2 regions of the Pseudomonas entomophila genome follow, and region 1 is predicted to be linked to the other one. Evidence: riboswitches for the same ligand, from Rfam matches in the RefSeq annotation. Region 1 holds a riboswitch; the other holds the start of a gene.
The links. A riboswitch is a leader RNA that binds a small molecule or an ion and turns the genes downstream of it on or off. The one in region 1 is predicted to bind cobalamin.
Positions count from the first base shown of each region.

Region 2: it holds a riboswitch for cobalamin, as region 1 does, so the genes downstream of both, IM733_RS03455 (TonB-dependent receptor) here and cobW (cobalamin biosynthesis protein CobW) in region 1, are expected to answer to the same signal.

Region 1 is NZ_CP063832.1:1,137,874-1,141,372, forward strand. Features, by position in the region: gene IM733_RS05180 (cobalamin biosynthesis protein) at 1-244, opposite strand, end outside; gene IM733_RS05185 (CbtA family protein) at 244-939, opposite strand; gene IM733_RS05190 (CbtB domain-containing protein) at 950-1,135, opposite strand; cobalamin riboswitch at 1,243-1,467, opposite strand; cobalamin riboswitch at 1,528-1,726, shown strand; gene cobW (cobalamin biosynthesis protein CobW) at 1,828-2,895, shown strand; gene cobN (cobaltochelatase subunit CobN) at 2,899-3,499, shown strand, end outside.
Region 2 is NZ_CP063832.1:759,873-763,371, forward strand. Features, by position in the region: gene IM733_RS03455 (TonB-dependent receptor) at 1-1,306, opposite strand, end outside; cobalamin riboswitch at 1,416-1,620, opposite strand; gene IM733_RS03460 (MFS transporter) at 1,699-3,072, opposite strand.

The sequences.
Region 1 (3,499 bases):
CTTCGAAACCGAGCAGATGTGGGGCATCGAAGCAGATGAACGGCAACCCCAGGCGCTCAGCCAGCGCCAGCAAGCCGGGCTCACGCGCCTTGGGCGTGATGCTGGCGATGCCGCGCAGGCAGGAAAGGGGCAAGGCGTGAAGGGTCAGGGTCTGGCGCAGCAGCACCGAGAGTGTCTCGACCGGGCAGCCGCGACGGCAGCCAAAGCCGGCGTACAACGCCGGCTGAGCGGGATGCAGGGACATCAAGCGTGGCTGGAGCGACGGTAGAGCCAGGCGCTGAGCAGGCCCAGCGCCAGCCAGAAGGCGGCGTTGGTCAGCCAGGAGGCGATCTTGAACTGCGCTTCGAGGGCTTCCGGCGCCAGGCTCTCATGCACGGGCGGTTGCGGCGCGCCGATGACATGGGGGATGACCAGCAGGGCGACGCCGATCACCTTGAGCAGCCAGTGACGGGCGAACACCAGCAATGCCAAACCTGCTGCGGTTGCAGCGGCGGTAGCGACCCACCAGGTCTGGCGTTGGCCAAGGTCGGCGGCGGCAGTGCCAGGTAGTTCGGGTGGCAGGCCCAGGGTCGGGGCCAGGCAGAACACGGCGAAACCGGCCAGGCCCCAGAGCGCGCCGGTGCTGACACGGCCAGGCTCGCGCAGGCTGTACAGCGCGGCAAGGATCAGGGCGAAGCCTACCGCCACTACCAGGTTGCCGCCGGTGGTGGACAGCACACGCTGCCAGCCATCCTCCGGCGCCCAGGCTTCGGCGCTGTGCTCATGTTCGTGGGGCGCGGCGGCCTCGCCATGCGCGTGGTGTTCGGCGGCGGGGGCGGCGTTCTCGTAGGTTTCCGCCTGGAGAATCAGCGGAGCGACCCAGAAGCTTTGCAGCAGGGTCAACAGCAGGGCGGCCAGCAGCCCGCTGAAGCCCGCGGTACGGGCGATGCGCGTGATCATGCGGGCGTACTCAGTGGCAGGGGAAGGCGGCGCTGTGGCGGGTATCATGAGCGGCGTTGTGCACCGCCTCGATGTGCGAGAAACCGGCGAAGTAGACCAGGCACAGGCCGAGCAGGCTGGCACCGATGGCGATGATCATGCGCTGGCTGAGGCTGACGGGGGTGGCGATGCTGTGTTTCGTGCTGGTGATGGGCATGACGCGTTCCTCTGCTGTTGCTTTTGTCGGGCATTGGGGCAACGGGCAAGCGCGGCGACCCCGGGCGAAGCTCGCCCAGGTATGCGACAGCGCCCGCCCACCGCGGGGTGTTCATGTGGCGTCAGGCCGGTCTCCGGGCTGGCGAGGTGGAGCGGGGCTCCGTTGTTGGCGTCACCTTCCCATGCCGTGTCGACGGGCACAGTGGTCAAGACGCTTCACTCGCTTACCGTTGCGGGGGCAGCACCGGCATTGTCCGGCCTCTTGCAAAGAGACGCGTGACGCACCGGTTTCCCGTTTCACCCCAAGGGGGCACCTGAACGCAGTGCGCTAGCAAATCATGGGGCGAACCTTGCGTCAATGGCGGCGGCGGTTGACCGCAAGGCAGGCTCTGCGTAGCCTTGCCGCTTCGAGGTTCTCCGGCGTTGGCCGGAGCTAAGACGGGAACGCGGTCGATGCCGCGGCTGCCCCCGCAACTGTAGGCACTGGAACGGATCGGCACAGCCACTGCGCACGCGCGGGAAGGCGCCATCCAGCTGGCATTCTTGTCGGCGCAGTGCGAGCCAGGAGACCTGCCTCGTGACGTTTTCGACTTTCAACCGGGCGGGGTGATCCGGTGGCGAACCAGCCAGGCCGGCACGGCCCGTGGCTATCGTCCTGCATGCCCGCGCCACAGCCGCCAAGGGCACCGCGACATGAAAACACTGGCCAAGCTCCCCGTCACCATCGTTACCGGCTTCCTCGGCTCGGGCAAGACCACCTTGCTCCGCCATATGCTCGACAACGCCCAGGGCCGCCGCATCGCGGTGATCGTCAACGAGTTCGGCGAGCTGGGCATCGATGGCGAAATTCTCAAACAGTGCAGCATCGGTTGCAGCGAAGAAGAGGCCAATGGCCGCGTCTATGAGCTGGCCAACGGTTGCCTGTGCTGCACGGTGCAGGAAGAGTTCTTCCCGGTGATGCGCGAACTGGTGGCCCGTCGCGGCGACCTGGACCACATCCTCATCGAAACCAGCGGCCTGGCGCTGCCCAAGCCTCTGGTCCAGGCCTTCCAGTGGCCGGAAATCCGCAACGCCTGCACCGTCGACGCGGTGATCACCGTGGTCGACAGCCCGGCCGTGGCAGCGGGCACCTTCGCCGCCTACCCGGACCAGGTCGACGCCCAGCGCAAGCTCGACCCCAACCTCGACCATGAGTCGCCCCTGCACGAACTGTTCGCCGACCAACTGGCCAGCGCCGACCTGGTGGTGTTGAACAAGGCCGACCTGATTGATTCAGAAGGCTTGGCCAAGGTCCGCGCCGAAGTGGCCGAAGAGCTGCCGCCGGCGGTCAAGGTGATCGAGGCCAGCAGCGGTCGCCTGCCGCTGGAGGTGTTGCTGGGCGTGGGTGCCGAGTCCGAGGCGCATATCGATGGCCGGCGCACCCACCACGATTCGCACCACGATGGCGATGACCATGACGACCATGACCACGACGCCTTCGACTCCATTTCCCTCGACCTGCCCGAAGCCGACGAAAGCCTGTTGCTCGACGCCCTCACGCAACTGGTCACCGAGTTCGGCATCCTGCGCGCCAAGGGCTTCGCCGCCATCCCCGGCAAGCCGATGCGCCTGCTGATCCAGGGCGTGGGCACCCGCTTCGACAAGCACTTCGACCGCGCCTGGCGCAACGAAGAGCCGCGCATCACCCGCCTGGTGCTGATCGGCCAGGACCTCGATGCCGCGCAACTGGAAGCGCGCCTGCGCCAGGCCCTGGGCGCCTGACCCATGCACCTGCTGCGGACCCAGCCCGGCGGCTTCGTGCCGGACGACAGCATCGCCGATCTCGGCCAGACTCCCGCCGAGTTGGTGATCCTCTGCAGCGGTGATTCGCACCTGGCACTGCTGGCCGAAACCGCCGAGCAGTTGCCGGAGGACTTTCCCAGCCTGCGCCTGGCCAACCCCATGCAGGTGCAGAACCATGCCTCGGTCGATCTCTATGTCGACGAGGTGCTGCGCCACGCCAAGGTGATTCTGGTCTCGCTGCACGGCGGCGTCGGCTACTGGCGCTATGGTGTCGAGCAACTGGTGGAACTGGCCAACCGAGGCGTGCAACTGATCTTGGTGCCGGGCGATGATCGCCCCGATCCGCAACTGACCGACCTGGGCACGGTGCGTGGCGAGCAGGCCGAGCGGCTCTGGCACTACCTGCGCCAGGGCGGCAAGGCCAACGCCGTCAACCTGTTCAACTGCCTGGCCAACCTGTGGCTCGGGCGTGACTATCCGTGGCAGGAGCCGCAACCGTTGCCGCGCACCGCGGTCTACCACCCGAACAAGGCCAGCGCGGTGCCCGAGGACTGGTACGCAGAATGGAACCCGACGTTCCCGG
Region 2 (3,499 bases), 380 kb from region 1:
GCTCGGTCAACTGGGTACGGTTTTCCGCGAACAGCGCGACGGTGTGGGTGGTGGAAAGGTTTTGCGGGCGCAGCGGTGAGGCGCTGTGGAACCCACTCGGTGCCGGGTTCCATGGGTCGACCAGGTCGACGCCGTCGTCGTTGTAGGGCGCGTTGCTGTCGACGTTGAAGCGGATCTTGTTGTACTCGACACCCACCACGGTCTTGCTCGCAAGGCCGAACAGCCCGTGGTCGAAGGTGAAGCTCTGGCGGTCGCCGAGCTGCTCCTGGTTGTGCTTGATCTCCAGGTAGCTGCCCCGTTGCAGCAGGCCCTCATCGGCGTTCCAGGTGTAGTCCTCGGCGTTGCGCCAGTGGCGGCGGCTTTTGATGTAGTACAGCAGGTTGCTGGCCGAGACCGTGTCGCTGAGCGTCCAGTCGGTGGTCAGGCGCGTCCACTCGTCGTGGTAGCGCTGCACGTCGTTCTGCACGTTGTAGTTCTTCTTGCGCAGGCTGTCGCGGTAGTGGCCGTCGATCAGCGGCGTGCCAAAGTAGTTGGCCGGCTCGGCGTCGCCACGCTCGTGGGCGAGGGTGAAACTCAGGTCGTCACTGGCATCGAAGCGCAGGGCGGCGCTGAGCGACAGGTTGCGCGAGTCGGTGCGGTCGACCCAGCCGTTGCCTTCCTGCTTGTTGAGGGTGACCCGGTAGCTCAGGCGTTCGCTCAGGCTGCCGCCGCTGTCCAGCCCCAGCTGTTGGCGATCCCACGAGCCGTAGCCCAGGCGCAGGCGGTTGTGGATCTCGCCGGCGAAGGGTTTTTTCGGGATCACGTTGACCACCGCGCCGGTGGCGCCTTCGCCGTACAGCACCGACGCCGGGCCGCGCAGCACGTCGATGCGCTCGACCATCCACGGGTCGACCGGGAAGGTCAGGGTGCCGGCGCCGGTGTACAGCCGCGCGCCGTCGAACAGTGTCATCACCGAACCCTGGCCGCTGAAACCGCGCGCCGACAGGCCGGTGCCGCCATCACCGGGGGTGCCGATGAAGGTGATGCCCGGGGAGCGGGTCACGGCGTCCTGCACGGTGAGGTTGTTGCGTTGCAGGATCTGCTCGGCGCTGATGCTGCTGGTGCTGGCCGGGGTTTCCAGGGCGCTGAGGTTCAGCCGTGAACCGGCCTGGGTCGGGGTGGCCAGGTCGATGGCCGAGGGCTCGCGGGTCTCGGTGACCGCCGTCGAGGGCAGGGTGAGCGGGGCACCCTGGTGGTCGTCGGCCAGGGCCGGGAGCGAGACGGCCAGGCAGGCCGCCAGGGTGTGAAGCTTGTTGAATCGGGACATGTCGTTCCACTGCTGCAGGAATGAATGGATCCCGGTGGAAAACACGCAAAGGCGAACCACATACGCAGGCGCGCACGCGATGACCGGCCTGCGCCCGCCCACCGCGGGTTGCCAAGTAAGGCTTCAGGCCGGTCTCCGGGCTTGCGAGGGGCATGAAACCTTCACCTTCCCATGCGGGTGCACAGTGGTCTGTCGAAGGGGTCGCTCGCTTACCGTTGCGGGGGCAGCGCCGGACTTGTCGTGACAACGACTCACCGGCTTCCCGTTTCACCCTGCGCACGGCGGCGCAGGACACCTGAAACTGGCGCGCATCTGACCATCGAACGAGGGGGGAGTCAATCATCTGGATGGGCCAGGCACTGTCAGTGCGCGACAGGTCTGCCCCGCGGCGTTCAATGCCCGAACGCTTTCAGGTTGCCCTTGCGGTTGGCTTCATAGGCTTCCTGCGCCATGGGCGTTGCCTGCGGGTTGCCCAGGTCTTCCATGGCCAGCCGGTGGGTCTCCGGCGCCAGGTATGCCGCGAACGCGCACACGCAGGTGATGAAGAATGCCAGCCCGCCCACCACCAGCGGGATGTTGTCCGAGCCCGGCGGTGCCACGGTGGCGAACAGCGCCGGCAGCATGGCGGTGAGCATGGTGCCGACGTTCTGCGCGATGGCCATGGCCGAAACCCGGTAGCGGGTCTGGAACAGCTCGGGGTAGAAGCTTGGGAACACCGCGTTGTAGCCCTGGTAAACCATGCCCCACATGACGATCGAGGCGGCGAAGGCCAGTGGCACGTTGTGGATGCTGATCGCATACAGGTAGACAAACGCCAGCAGGCCCGAGCCCAGGCAACCGGCGATCATGGTCGGGCGGCGGCCGATCCTGTCGGAGAGGTTGCCGACGAAGGGGATCACCAGCACCGCGACGATATTGCCCACCACCGGGATCCACAGATACACGCTCTTGTCGAAGCCCACGCCGTAGGCCGGCTGCACCGCGTAGGCCGCGCCAAAGATGGTGGCGACCACCGGGATCACGTTCATCAGCGCCATGAACATCACCAGCACCATGTGCTTCCAGCTGTGACGGAAGGCTTCGCTGATCGGCGACTTGGCGACCTTGTCCTGCTGCTCTTCCTGGACGAAGGCCGGGGTTTCGTGGACCTCCTTGCGGATGATGAAGCCGGCCAACAGCACCAGCGCGCTCATCAGGAACGGAATGCGCCAGCCCCATTCGTTGAAGGCCTCGCTCGGCATGAAGTAGGCCAGCGGCAGGAACACCGCCGCCGCCATCACCTGGCCGGCCTGCACGCCCTGCAGCGTGTAGCTGGCGTAGTAGCCACGGCGGCCGAACGGCGCGTGCTCCATGATCATCGAGCTGGCCCCGGAGATCTCGCCGGCCACGGCGAAGCCCTGGACCAGGCGCAGCAGCACCAGCAACGCCGGGGCGAGCAGGCCGATGTCGTGGTAAGTGGGCAGCAGGCCCACGGCCATGGTCGACAGGCCCATCAGGAACATGCACAGCAGCAGCACGTTCTTGCGCCCGCGGGTGTCGCCCCAGTGGCCGAGCACGAAGGCGCCCACCGGGCGGGCCAGGTAGCCGACGCCGTAGGTGGCCAGCGAGGCGATGATGGCCATTTTCGGGTCGGTGGAGGGGAAGAAGATCTGCGGGAAGATCAGCGCCGCGGCCTGGGCATAGATGAAGAAGTCGTAGTACTCGAGGGCAGAGCCGATCCATCCGCTGGCGGTGGCTTTCTTGGCTTGGGAGCTTGTGCGGGCCATGTTGTCTCCGTTGTTCTTGTCGGTGGCCGAAAGGTCAGCGCGCACAGGGCGCGTGAACCGTGGGGCGATAAGGAGAAGACGAACGTGACGGTGCGGATCGCAGGGCGAGGAACGTGAGCATAGGTCGGTACCCGTTTTATTGAACTTATTATGTGGTGACGTTGGGCGGTGCGGCGCAGGACCCGCCGAACGACCGGCGTGGCAGCGAGAAAGGCCGGCGGGGCCTGCGACTGGTGTTCATGGTTGTTCACGGGGGTGGGTGAATCAATTCGCCGGAACGGGTTTTGTTCGGTAATCGAACGAAAACTAACTGTTCCGTACAAAGTTCGTTGCCGGGGTGACTTTACCTGCGAATAATCGCTCATGCCAGGCCGATTGATGGGCTGTCGTTACCGCTGCCCTCATCGATCTGGCATGACCTCTGTAG